Regions from separate parts of the Luteibacter sp. HA06 genome, predicted to be linked through region 1. Evidence: riboswitches for the same ligand, from Rfam matches in the RefSeq annotation. Region 1 holds a riboswitch; each other region holds the start of a gene.

What was found. Region 1 has a riboswitch for cobalamin ahead of ACVWWJ_RS21705 (ribonucleoside-diphosphate reductase subunit alpha). Riboswitches for the same ligand answer to the same signal wherever they lie in the genome.
Region 2: it holds a riboswitch for cobalamin, as region 1 does, so the genes downstream of both, metE (5-methyltetrahydropteroyltriglutamate--homocysteine S-methyltransferase) here and ACVWWJ_RS21705 (ribonucleoside-diphosphate reductase subunit alpha) in region 1, are expected to answer to the same signal.
Region 3: it holds a riboswitch for cobalamin, as region 1 does, so the genes downstream of both, ACVWWJ_RS01475 (CoA-acylating methylmalonate-semialdehyde dehydrogenase) here and ACVWWJ_RS21705 (ribonucleoside-diphosphate reductase subunit alpha) in region 1, are expected to answer to the same signal.

Annotation. Positions count from the first base shown of each region.
Region 1 covers NZ_JBSSDZ010000001.1:4,692,785-4,697,143, reverse strand. The annotation lists gene ACVWWJ_RS21705 (ribonucleoside-diphosphate reductase subunit alpha) at 1-1,268, opposite strand, end outside; cobalamin riboswitch at 1,426-1,637, opposite strand; gene ACVWWJ_RS21700 (response regulator) at 1,829-4,359, shown strand, end outside.
Region 2 covers NZ_JBSSDZ010000001.1:872,081-876,439, reverse strand. The annotation lists gene ACVWWJ_RS03820 (SDR family NAD(P)-dependent oxidoreductase) at 31-843, shown strand; gene ACVWWJ_RS03815 (glycosyltransferase) at 877-2,166, opposite strand; cobalamin riboswitch at 2,257-2,475, shown strand; gene metE (5-methyltetrahydropteroyltriglutamate--homocysteine S-methyltransferase) at 2,689-4,359, shown strand, end outside.
Region 3 covers NZ_JBSSDZ010000001.1:349,611-353,969, reverse strand. The annotation lists gene ACVWWJ_RS01480 (PQQ-dependent sugar dehydrogenase) at 1-531, shown strand, start outside; cobalamin riboswitch at 973-1,193, shown strand; gene ACVWWJ_RS01475 (CoA-acylating methylmalonate-semialdehyde dehydrogenase) at 1,317-2,840, shown strand; gene ACVWWJ_RS01470 (acyl-CoA dehydrogenase family protein) at 2,852-4,030, shown strand; gene ACVWWJ_RS01465 (enoyl-CoA hydratase) at 4,027-4,359, shown strand, end outside.

The DNA of each region.
Region 1 (4,359 bases):
CCTTCGGCTTCAGCCTTCTCATAGGCGGCGTCGAAGGTCGGGCCCCAGGTGTCGACGAAGTGCGGCACGATCTTCGGGTCGAACAGCGACCAGTCACCGTCGATCTCCACGCGGCGCATGAAGAGGTCGGGCACCCAGTTGGCGAGGTTGAGGTTGTGCGTGCGGCGCGCGTCGTCGCCGGTGTTCTCACGCAGCTCGAGGAATTCCTCGATGTCCGCATGCCAGGATTCCAGGTACACGCAGGCCGCGCCCTTGCGCTTGCCACCCTGGTTCACTGCGGCCACGGAGGCGTCGAGCGTCTTCAGCCAGGGCACGAGGCCGTTTGAATGGCCATTGGTCCCCTTGATCAGCGAACCGCGCGAACGGATGCGCGAGTAAGCGAGGCCGATGCCGCCGGCAAACTTCGACAGCTGGGCCACGTCGCCGTACTTGGCGTAGATGGATTCGAGTGCGTCCTGCGGCGAGTCGAGCAGGAAGCACGACGACAGCTGCTCGTGCGCGGTACCGGCGTTGAACAGGGTCGGCGAGCTGGCCAGGTACTCCAGCGACGAGAGCATGCGGTACAGCTCCAGCGTCTCGGCGACGTCGTTGCCACCGAGCGCGCAGGCGATGCGCATGAAGAAGTACTGCGGCGTCTCGATGACGAAGCGCTTGGTCGGGTGGCGCAGCAGGTAACGGTCGTACACCGTGCGCAGGCCGAAGTACTCGAAGCGACGCGAACCGGTGGTGTCGATCGCATCGTTGAGCTTACGTGCGTTGATCTGCACGAAGTCGCGAAGGCGCTCGTTGAGGATGCCGAGGTCGAAACCGGTGGAGATCGACTGCGAGAACGACTGGATGTCCTGGCCCGACACTTCCTTGTCGACGAAGGCGGCGAGCAGGCGTGCAGCGAGCTGGCCGTATTCCGGCTCTTCGGCAGTCAGCGCGGCCGAGGTGCGGATCGACAGCTGGTCGAGTTCCTGGGTGGTGGCGCCGTCATACAGGCCGCCGATCGTCTTCAGCGCCACGCGCATCGGATCGACCGCGAACAGGCCATCGGCGCTGCGTGTGACCGCGCGCACGATCTTGTTCACGTCGACCACTTCATGGCCGCCGTTGCGCTTGGTCACGCGCATCTGTCCGGGATTGTGCGGCGGCGTCAGCGCGAAGGCCGGCGGCGCGTCGTTCCTGTAACCGGCGGCAGGCGCCTTGTCGGTTGCAGCGGAGGGGGTGGCGGCCGCATCGGCCGTCTCGGTGCGCTCGCGCGCTGCGGAATCCATCGTCGTCATTGTGTTGGCAGCCCCATGGCCTTGGTCAAACCCCGATCCCGAGGGCAAGGCTCGATGCGATGGGGGCGAAACACGGGAAACGTCGGGACGGAGCGCCGTGAAGGGCTCCGATCCGCGACGTGCTTCCCCGCGGAAGCCGTCACCACTATCGAGGCCGCTCGGGCTCCGATTGTTGGCAGGTCTTCGGACTCGTGGACATGGACCTTCCGATCCGCCTACCCGTCGCTTCCCAGCCCCCGAAGGACCAGTGCAATGAACGGGGTCGTTTCCACTTACCGCTGCGGGGCAGTTCCGGATTCACACCGGTATTCCCTATTAAGTCCGACGGGCAGTCGCGCCTCTTCGGACACCAACGGGACACACCATATAGCTGGTGAAGGGGTGCGTCAACACAAGATGTAGGGTGTTTGGCCTAGGTGCTTGATCGGCTTGGGACTCCCTTTTGTCAAGCGCTTTTCGTGACCGGCGGCATGAGGGTTTCGTGAAGATCGTCTACACAAAGGGAACCACAATCACCCGATAAAATCGCGGCCCATTCCCATCCCACGATTGCTCGACTGATGCCCTCATCGTTCGCATTGCAGGACCAGACCCTCCTTTCCCATGCGCTCGATGGCCTGCCGTTCGGCTTCGCCGCCGTGACAGCCTCGGGAGAGCTGCTGTACGCCAACGCCTGGGTCGCGGCGCGCCTGCGCGAGCACGAGCCGTCAGGGTTCATGGGCCTGTGGGATGCGGGGAGCCGCGATCGGCTACTCGCTGCCTTGCCGCTGGCCGCCCCCGGGAACGGGGTGCGGGAGCTGGCCCTTGTCACGGCGGACGGCGATACCGTGCGGGTGTCACTCGAGGCCCGGCCCGGTCTGCCGGCCACCGTGGCTGTCACCATCCGCTCCGCGAACCCGGAGACAGGGAGCACCGGCGCCGCCGAAGACCGACGCCTGGCCCTGATCGAGATCGGCAACCTGCTGCGCGACCTCGAAGATCCGGCCGAAATCGCCTATCGAGTCGCCGAAGTGCTGGGCCGGACGCTCAAGGTGAGCCGGGCCGGGTACGGCACGATCGACCCCGTCGCCGAGACCATCGCGGTGGAGCGTGACTGGAACGCGCCGGGTATCCAGACCCTCGCCGGCGTGCTGCACTTCCGCGATTACGGCAGCTACATCGACGAGCTGAAGCGCGGCGTGACCACCGTGATAACCGATGCCAGGACGGACCCACGGACCGCGTCCACCGCCGACGCGCTGGACGGGATCCGCGCGCTGTCCTTCATCAATATGCCGGTGACCGAGCGCGGCGGCTTCGTGGCCTTGCTATATCTCAACCACGAAGTGCCCCGTGAATGGCCCGAGGAAGAGATCAGCTTCGTCAGTGAAGTGGCCAGCCGCACGCGCGTGGCGGTGGAGCGGCGCCGTGCAGAGCACGAGTTGCGGTTGCTCGCCAAGGACCTCGAGCGCCAGGTGGTCGAGCGTACCTATGAGCGCGACCGGGTCTGGACCCTGTCCAGCGACATCCTGGTCGTCGCCGACACCGAAACGCGCCTGCTCTCGGTCAACCCGGCGTGGACCGCCATCCTCGGCTGGAGCGAGCGCGACACGATCGGCCGCTCCTACCTCGACTTCGTTCATCCGGAGGACGTGCCGCGCACGCAGGATGAAACCGGTCACCTTGCCGAGGGCGAAACGACGCTTCGCTTCGAGAACCGCTATCGCACCGCCGACGGCGGCCTGCGTACGCTTTCGTGGCGCGCGGTGCCGAGCGATGGGCTGATTTTCGCCGTGGCGCGCGACGTCTCGGCCGAGCGCGAGCGTGACGCCGCTCTCGACGTGGCCCAGGAACAGCTGCGCCAGGCGCAGAAGATGGACGCGATCGGCAACCTCACCGGCGGCGTGGCGCACGACTTCAACAACCTGCTCCAGGTGATCAGCGGCAACCTCCAGCTCCTCTCGGCCGACGTCGCCGGGAACGAACGCGCCGAGCGTCGCGTCGCCAACGCCATGGCCGGCGTCACGCGGGGTTCCAAGCTTGCTTCCCAGTTGCTCGCCTTCGGCCGTCGCCAGCCGCTGGCACCCAAGGTGGTGAATATCGGTCGTTTTGTCCGCGACATGGACGAACTGCTGCGCCGCGCCTTGGGCGAGGCGATCGAAGTGGAGACCGTGATCGGCGCCGGCTTGTGGAACACGCTGGTGGATCCTTCGAACGTAGAGAACGCGCTGCTCAACCTCGCGATCAATGCGCGCGATGCGATGAACGGGCAAGGGCGCCTCACGGTGGAAGCCGGCAACGCCTTGCTCGACGACGCCTATGCCAAGGCCCACGGCGACCTTCGCCCGGGGCAGTACGTGATGCTGGCCGTGACTGACACCGGCGCCGGTATCTCGCAGGACATCCTCGGGCAGGTCTTCGAACCGTTCTTCACCACCAAGCCCGAAGGCCGCGGTACCGGACTGGGCCTGTCGATGGTCTACGGCTTCGTGAAGCAGTCCGGTGGCCACGTGAAGATCTACAGCGAGCCCGGTGAGGGCACGACCGTGAAGATCTACCTGCCGCGCTCTACGCAAGGCGAAGATCGTGTGGTCGAACTCGAAGAAGAGAGCGTACGTGGTGGCGACGAGACCGTCCTGGTCGCGGAGGACGACGAGCAGGTGCGCGAGACCGTGGTCGGGCTGCTCGCCGACCTGGGTTACCGCGTACTGAAGGCGCGCGATGCGGAAAGCGCATTGTCGATCATCGAAAGCGGTATCGCGATCGACCTGTTGTTCACCGACGTCGTCATGCCGGGTCCGCTACGTAGTCCTGAACTAGCCCGCAAGGCCGTCGAGCGTCAGCCGGGCATCGCCGTGCTGTTCACCTCCGGCTACACAGAGAACGCCATTGTGCACGGCGGCCGGCTGGACGAGGGCGTGGAACTGCTGAGCAAGCCGTACTCGCGCGAGGCGCTGGCGCGCAAGATTCGCCAGGTGCTCGCCGGCCGCGTGCCGCGTACCCCCGTAGGCCCCACCGCTGCACCCGCGCCTTCGATGCCGCCACCGAACGGTGTGCCGGCGCCGTTGCGCGTGCTGGTGGTCGAGGACGATGCGCTGATTCGCATGTCCAT
Region 2 (4,359 bases), 3.8 Mb from region 1:
GCATACACACATAAATCAGGAATCGACGTCATGAGCAACAACACCCTCGGCACCGCACTCGTTACGGGTGCCTCCTCCGGCATCGGCGCCGTCTACGCAGACCGCCTTGCACACCGCGGCTACGACCTCGTCCTTGTCGCACGTAGCAAGGACAAGCTCGACGCGCTCGCGAAACACATCACGACCGAAACCGGCCGGAGCGTTCGCATCGTCGCCGCCGACCTGACGCTCGACGCGGACCTGCGCGTCGTCGAGAAAGTCATTGCGGATACGTCGGAACTCACGCTCCTGGTGAACAACGCCGGCGTCGGCGCGACAGCGCCGCTGCTTCAGGCGGATATCGCGAAGATGACCGATCTCATCGCCCTCAACGTGACCGCACCGACGCGCCTCGCCTACCAGGCCGTGCCGGGCTTCGTCGCTCGCGGCAAGGGAACCGTCATCAACATCGCCTCCATCGTCGCGATTGCTCCGGAGTTGCTCAATGGCGTCTACGGCGGCAGCAAGGCTTTCATGCTGGCCCTCAGCCAGTCGATGCACCACGAACTTGCCGACAAGGGCATCAAGGTTCAGGCCGTACTTCCCGGCGCCACCGCTACTGACTTCTGGCCTGTCGCAGGCTCGGCCGTGGAAAACCTGCCGACGGACTGGGTAATGAGTGCCGAGGACATGGTCGACGCTTCGCTGGCCGGCTTCGATGCGGGCGAGCTGGTGACGATTCCTTCCGTGGAGACAGCGGCCCTCGTCGATGGGCTGGAAGCGGCACGTCGTGCGTTGTTCCCGGAGTTGTCGAAGTCGGTACCGGCGTCGCGGTATGGCGTCAAGGCGGCGGTGACTGCGTAAACCTCTGCCATGTAAGAGCCGATTCATCGGCTCTTACATGGTGCGGCGGCGGGCGATGGCTTGTTCGATGATGTCTGCGGCGACGCGCGCACCGTTTTCCGCCCGAATCACCGCCGCTGCGCGCTGGGCTCTCGACGCGACGGCTTCATCCATCAACAGCGCACGTAGTTTCTCGGCGGCAACGCCGGCGCGATAACGCGATGCCGGCAACACATCGCCCACACCGAGCCGGACCACGCGCGCCGCGTTGTCCGGCTGATCGAAACCGTGGGGCACCACGAGTTCGGGGCAGCCGGCGCGCAAGGCCTCCTGCGTCGTTCCGATGCCACCGTGGTGCACGACAGCCGCGGCGCGCCCGAACAAAGCGCCGTGCGGCGCATATTCCGCAGCGAAGGTCCCGTCCGGAAGCACGGCAGGCAGCCGTGCACGCATCTCGGGCGAGCCGGTGAGCAGTACGGCCCGTCGACCTAGCGCTGCCGCAACCGACATGCTTTCGCGAAGAAAGCTCTCGCCGGCATGTACCGCCGCCGAGCCCAGCGAGAACACCAACGGCGCTTCCCCGGCGTCGAGGAAGCCATGCAATGCCGACGGCAGCATGTCGCCCGACGGCGTGTAGCGGCAGTATCCGGTGACCACGCTGTGCGCAGGCGCATCTTGCGGCGGCCGCCCCAACAGAGGCGAGTACATGGCCAACACCCCGTCGCGCGCGTGCTGGCCCCGGTGGAAAGGATCGCCCCAGACCGACACCGGCGCCAGTCCGAGCGACTGCCGGAAGCGGCGCACGGCTTTCGTCCAGGGTGAGGTGACCGTCTCGCTGATACGCCGTACCCAGGCACCACGGCGGGGCGACGAACGAAAGAACGCGTCCAGCCGGTCGATGCCCGTGGCCGGGGGATCGAACGCCGACAGGAACACCGCAGGCGACAGCGCCGCCGACAGCCACGTGATCCGTCGCGTCTCGCCAAGAATCTGCCCGGCGAAGGCGAGTGTGGAGGTCACGATCGCATCGGCATCGGCGCAAACAGGGGCCAGCGCCGCATAGCTGTCGGCGACATCGGCCGCGGCAAGGTCACGCACGACGAAGCGCGGTCCGCGCCAGGGATGAAACGCGCGGGCGGCGAAAGCGGCTTTGTCTTCGGGCTCGGCGATGCCACTGGCCAGCACAAAGTCCAGACCGGCCTCCGCCACGGCGTCGCGATGGATACCGTGGGCACCGATCGTGATGCGATACCCGCGTTCGCGCAGTTCCCGCCCCACGGCGAGAAAAGGAAACAGGTCACCCTGCGATCCGACGGTCGCCATCACGATGTGCCTTTCGCTCATGGCGCGCTCCCTGGGGTGGAGGCACATCCTCGCTGGGCGGATGTGGAGACGACGCATCGCCGTCGATTGACTTTGGGCGTCCATACGGCTAATTTTCCGCCGGTCAGCGGTCTTTATCTCTTTATGCGAATAGAAAGATAAAGCTAAGAGGGAAGCCGGTGAGAATCCGGCGCTGCCCCGCAGCGGTATATGGAGACGAGTCCGTCACAGGCACTGGATCGATGGCGATCCGGGAAGCGACGAGCAAGGCGGCACCAATCCGGTGCCACATCCACGAGCCCGAAGACCTGCCGCCGACCGGAACGCACGCGCCGTCATGGGCGCGAATGCTCCGTCCGACCTGGATGACCGCCTGGCGAGGGCTGTTCCTCGCAAGGGGTGCTCATCCGGTTCGCCCGCGGGGGCGAAGGTCGACGGCTAGCCACATGACGTGCTCCTGCCTGCCGCGCCCGGTCGCGGTGGCGCGCGTGCGTTCGTGTCCAGCCGCCCTTCCCTCCTCTTTGCCACGAAGAGGAATCATCCATGCCACACGTAACCTACCCGGGCTTCCCCCGCATTGGCCGGCGCCGCGAACTCAAGCGCGCCCTCGAAAGCCACTGGAAGGGAGAGACCCGTGCCGACGAGCTGCTCGCCGTCGCGCGTGAACTGCGCCACCGCCACTGGAAACTCGCCCGCGACGCGGGCGCCGACAGCGTCCCCGTCAACGACTTCTCGTTGTACGACCATGTACTCGACGCGGCCGTCCTGGTCGACGCCATCCCGACGCGCTACCGCGCGCTCGCCGATCGCGATGCTCTCACCGGCTACTTCGCCATGGCACGTGGCCATCAGGACGGCGACGTCGACCTGCACGCGATGGAAATGACCAAGTGGTTCGATACGAACTACCACTACATCGTGCCGGAACTCGAAGCCGGGCAGTCCTTCGCCGCGCGGCCTGAAAAGGTCGTCGCCGAATATCGCGAAGCGGTCGCGGCCGGCCATGCCGCGCGCCCCGTGCTGCTGGGACCGGTGAGCTTCCTGCGCCTGGCCAAGACCATCGACGGCAGCGACCCGCTTGCCCTGCTCGATCGGCTGCTTCCGGCGTGGCTTGGCGTCGTCGACGCCCTGGCGGATGCGGGCGCCGATTGGCTGCAAGTCGACGAGCCCACCCTCGTGCTCGACCTGGATGCCGACTGGCGCGAGGCCTTCCGCCGCGCGTACGCTGCCGTCGCCACGCACGGCCGGGTCCGCGTGCTGCTGGCCACCTACTTCGGTGAGCTCGGCGCCAACCTCGAACTGGCCACATCGCTTCCTGTCGCCGGCCTTCATGTCGATCTCGCCCGTGCCCCCGGCCAGTTGGATGCCGTTCTCGACGCCCTGCCGGCCGACCGGGTGCTGTCGGCCGGCGTGCTCGACGGTCGCAACATCTGGCTGAGCGATCCGGCGACCATCCTCCCGCGCGTGGACCGGCTTCTTGCCCGCCTCGGCCACGACCGCCTGTGGCTCTCCACCTCGTGCTCCCTGCTGCACGTACCGATCGACGTGTCCGAAGAGAAACACCTGCCTGCCCATCTGGCGGAGTGGCTGTCGTTCGCCCGGCAGAAGATCGCCGAGCTGCGCCGCTACGCCGACGCCGTCGCCGGCAGTGAGGCTGCACGAAAGACACTGACCCGCCAGCACGACATCGTCGCCAGCCGCCAGAGCTCGGGCGACGTGGTACGTGCGGACGTGCGTGCCCGCGTTCGCCAGCTCACCCCGCAGTTCGGCCAGCGTCGCTCCGGCTTCGCCTTCCGCGCCGCCGTGCAACGTGAGCGTTTCGACCTGCCCGACCTGCCGACGACGACCATCGGTTCGTTCCCGCAGACCAACGACCTGCGTATTGCCCGCGCCGCGCATCGCTCGGGCAAGCTTGACGACGACGCCTACGCGGGCATTCTCCGCGATGAGGTGCGTCGCGTCGTGCGCTTCCAGGAGGAGGCCGGCATCGATGTGCTGGTGCACGGCGAGCCCGAGCGCAACGACATGGTCGAGTACTTCGGCGAGCAACTGGATGGCTATGCGTTCACCTCGCTCGGCTGGGTGCAGAGCTACGGCTCACGCTGCGTCAAGCCGCCGATCATCTACGGCGATGTCGCACGTCCCAATCCGATGACGGTGGCGTGGTCGGCCTATGCGCAGTCCCTCACCGACCGGCCCATGAAGGGCATGCTC
Region 3 (4,359 bases), 4.3 Mb from region 1:
CTGCAATGGGAGCCCACCACCGGCAAGCTCTGGGCGATCGTGAACGAGCGTGATGAGATCGGTGCCGACCTCGTGCCTGATTACATGACCTCGGTACACGAGGGTGCGTTCTACGGCTGGCCCTATAGCTACTACGGCCAGAACGTGGACAGCCGGGTCAAGCCACAGCGCCCCGACATGGTCGCCAAGGCGATCAAGCCGGACTACGCCATCGGCTCGCACGTCGCTCCGCTCGGGCTCTTGATGTCCGCCACCAACGGCCTGCCGGCGCAGTTCCAGGGGGGCGCCTTCATCGGCGAACACGGCAGCTGGGATCGCTCGCCGCTGAGCGGCTACGAAGTGGTCTTCGTGGCGTTCAAGGATGGCACGCCCGTGGGCAAGCCGGTCTCCGTTGTCAGCGGCTTCTTCTCGAAGGACGAGAAGCAGCTGTTCGGTGCCCCGGTCGGGCTGGTGCAGGACAAGGAAGGCGCGATCCTGGTCGCCGATGACGTCGGCGACACGGTATGGCGCGTGACGGCGGCCACCAAGTAAGAAGCAGCCGCCGCTGGTGTGGGAGGAGGCTAAGTGTGGGAGGCTCTGTGTGGGAGCCGCTTCAGCGGCGATAGCCAGGCTTCCTCACCCCCCCCATCGCCGGCATAGCCGGCTCCCACACAAAGAAAATGGCCCGGGCGATCACTCGGCCCGGGCCCCCTCTTGCGCACGCCAGCCTTCCGGCGGGTGCGCTACAAACGTCCGCCTTAGCGGATGTTCTTTTTCTTTTCGTCCTTCGCGGCCTTCTTTTCTTTCATGGTCTTGGCCGGTTTTTTCTTGTCGCTCTTCTTTGAATCCAGACCCTTGCTCATACAGCCTCCTCAGTCAGGGTAAACGCGCGTGTCCTGCGCCCGATGCAAGACTACGCCAAACGGCCACCGTTGAGAGCTACCCATCGCCAGGTTCTACCGCACTGCAGCTTGAGCGGTTCGGCCGCCACGCTACACTCGGGAGATCACAGGTGTCCTGCCGCCACGTAAGCGGTGCGCAGGGTGAAACGGGAAGCCGGTGCGGATCACGAGATCCTATTCCGGCGCTGCCCCCGCAACGGTAAGCGAGAACACCCGACGATAAGACCACTGCGCGAAGCGCGGGAAGGTGTCGGGGTGGTGCGGTACGCATCGCTCGCAAGCCCGGAGACCGGCCTGTGCAGGTGCCTTCGGGTGCCTCCTCGGGTGTTGCGGCGGGCAACCGGACGGGCTGATACGGCGCGGCCACCCGCTGCTCCGCGTCCTCTTGTCTGCTCCGCAGCACCCATTTCGCGGGTGAGCGTACGGAGCAGGACCATGAACAAGCTGGACTCAGTTGCGGCCGATGTCGCGACCGTTAAATTACTGATCGACGGTGTCTTCGTCGAATCCAAAACCACCGAATGGCGCGACGTCGTCAACCCCGCGACGCAGGCCGTGCTTGCGCGCGTGCCGTTCGCGACGCCTGACGAAGTGAACGCTGCGGTGGCCGCCGCGGCACAAGCCTTCAAGAGCTGGCGCAAGACACCCATCGGCGTACGCGCGCGCATCTTCCTGAAATACCAGCAGCTGATCCGCGAGAACATGGGCGAACTCGCCGCCCTGCTCAGCGCGGAACAGGGCAAGACCCTCCCCGATGCCGAAGGCGACGTGTTCCGCGGCCTGGAAGTGGTCGAGCACGCGGCGGCGATCGGCAACCTGCAGCTGGGTGAGTTGGCCAATAACGTGGCCGGCGGCGTGGACACCTTTACCCTGCTGCAGCCGATCGGCGTCTGCGCGGGGATCACGCCGTTCAACTTCCCGGCGATGATCCCGCTGTGGATGTTCCCGATGGCCATCGCCACGGGTAACACCTTCGTACTCAAGCCTTCGGAGCAGGACCCGATGGTGACGATGCGCCTGGTGGAGCTGGCTCTCGAGGCCGGCGTTCCCAAGGGCGTGCTCAACGTGGTGCACGGTGGCGAAGCCGTGGTCAATGCGATCTGCGACCACGCCGATATCAAGGCGGTGTCCTTTGTCGGTTCTACGCGGGTCGGCACGCACGTCTATCACCGCGCTTCGCAGGCGGGTAAGCGCGTGCAGTGCATGATGGGCGCGAAGAACCACGCCGTCGTGCTGCCCGATGCGAACAAGGAGCAGACACTCAACGCACTTGCCGGTGCCGCCTTCGGTGCGGCAGGCCAGCGCTGCATGGCCGCCTCCACCGCCGTGCTGGTAGGTGAGGCGCAGTCCTGGATCCCGGAACTCGTGGCCAAGGCAAAGACGCTCAAGGTCGGCGCAGGCAACGCGGCGGGCACCGACGTCGGCCCGCTGATTTCCTGCGCGGCGCGCGAGCGCGTCGAGGCCTTCATCGCTTCCGGCGTGGAGCAGGGTGCCACGCTCGAGCTCGACGGACGAAAGCCATCCGTGCCGGGTTTCGAGGAAGGCAACTTCGTCGGCCCGACGATCTTCTCGGGCGTGCGTCCGGGCATGCGTATCTATGACGAGGAAATCTTCGGCCCGGTGCTCGTCATCCTTGCGGCAGCCTCGCTCGACGACGCGATCGACCTGGTCAACGCCAATCCGAATGGCAACGGCACGGCCGTGTTTACCCAGTCGGGTGCGGCAGCGCGTCGTTTTCAGGAAGACATCGATGTCGGCCAGGTAGGTATCAACGTGCCGATTCCGGTGCCCGTGCCGCTGTTCTCGTTCACCGGCTCGCGCGCCTCGAAGCTGGGCGACCTTGGCCCCTATGGCAAGCAGGTCGTCATGTTCTATACCCAGACCAAGACGGTGACCCAGCGCTGGTTCGATGACGACACACTGCATGTCGGCGTCAACACCACCATCAGCCTGAAGTGATGGCCGCGCTCATGGACATGCCGCGGGTTCCACCACCCCAGACTGACCTGAATGACGAGCAGCTCGCCTATCGCGATGCCGCGCACGCGTTCGCCATGGCCGAGCTGGCTCCGCATGCCGCACGCTGGGACGCCGAGAGCGAGTTTCCGCGCGAGGCGATCGGCAAGGCCGGAGAGCTCGGCTTTTGCGGGCTCTACGTCGACGAGCAGGCTGGCGGCACCGGCCTCACCCGCCTCGATGCCACCGTCGTCTTCGAGGAGCTGGCGGCTCTCGATCCGTCGACGGCGGCCTTCATCAGCATCCACAACATGGCCACCTGGATGCTCACCGCGCACGCGACACCGGCCGTACGCGACACCTGGGGTCCCCTGCTCGCCAGCGGGGAAAAGCTGGCCTCCTACTGCCTCACCGAGCCGGGTGCTGGCTCGGACGCCGGATCGCTGAAGACGCGCGCCGAGCGCGACGGCGACTCGTACGTGATCAGCGGAAGCAAGGCTTTCATCTCGGGCGCAGGCGCTACCGACATGCTGGTGGTGATGGCACGCACGAGTGAGGGAGGCGCGCGTGGCATCAGTGCCTTCGCTGTTCCGGCGTACTCGCAAGGCATCGGCTACGGACGCAACGAGGAGAAGCTGGGCTGGCACAGCCAGCCCACGCGCAGCGTGAGTTTCGACGGCGTGCGCATTCCAGCGGACCATCGCCTGGGTGCCGAGGGCGAAGGGTTCAAGATCGCGATGAAGGGACTCGACGGCGGCCGCCTGAACATCGCCGCGTGTTCGCTGGGCGCGGCACAGGGCGCGCTGGATGCCGCCCGCCGTTACATGGGCGAGCGCAGGCAGTTCGGCAAGAAGCTCGGTGAGTTCCAGGCCCTGCAGTTCAAGCTGGCCGACATGGCTACCCAGCTGGTGGCCGCGCGGCAGATGGTGCACACGGCAGCTCGCAAGCTGGACGCCGGCAGCAGCGATGCCACTGTCTGGTGTGCCATGGCCAAGCGTTTCGCCACGGACGCCGGCTTCGCCATCTGCAACGACGCCCTGCAGATTCACGGTGGCTACGGCTATATCCGCGAATACCCGATCGAACGACTGCTGCGTGACTCGCGCGTGCACCAGATCCTCGAAGGCACGAACGAAATCATGCGCGTTATCATCGCGCGTCACCTGCTCAATACCGAAGAGGAACTGCGATGAGCGACACCGCCGCGCGCTACACCGGGCTTACGCTGGACATCGACGGCCACGTCGCCGTCGTCACGCTGGCCAACGCGCCCGCCAATGCCTGGACCCGCGACAGCCTGGTCGCCCTGCGCAACCTCGTCCACGATCTCGACGCCAACCGCGACGTCTACGCACTGGTGATCACGGGCCAGGGTGAGAAGTTCTTCTCGGCCGGCGCCGACCTCAAACAGTTCGCCGATGGCGACAAGGCCGTGGCGCGCGAGGCGGCACGTCGCTTCGGTGAGGCCTTCGAAGCGTTGTCTGCGTTTCGTGGCGTGAGCATCGCGGCAATCAACGGTTAC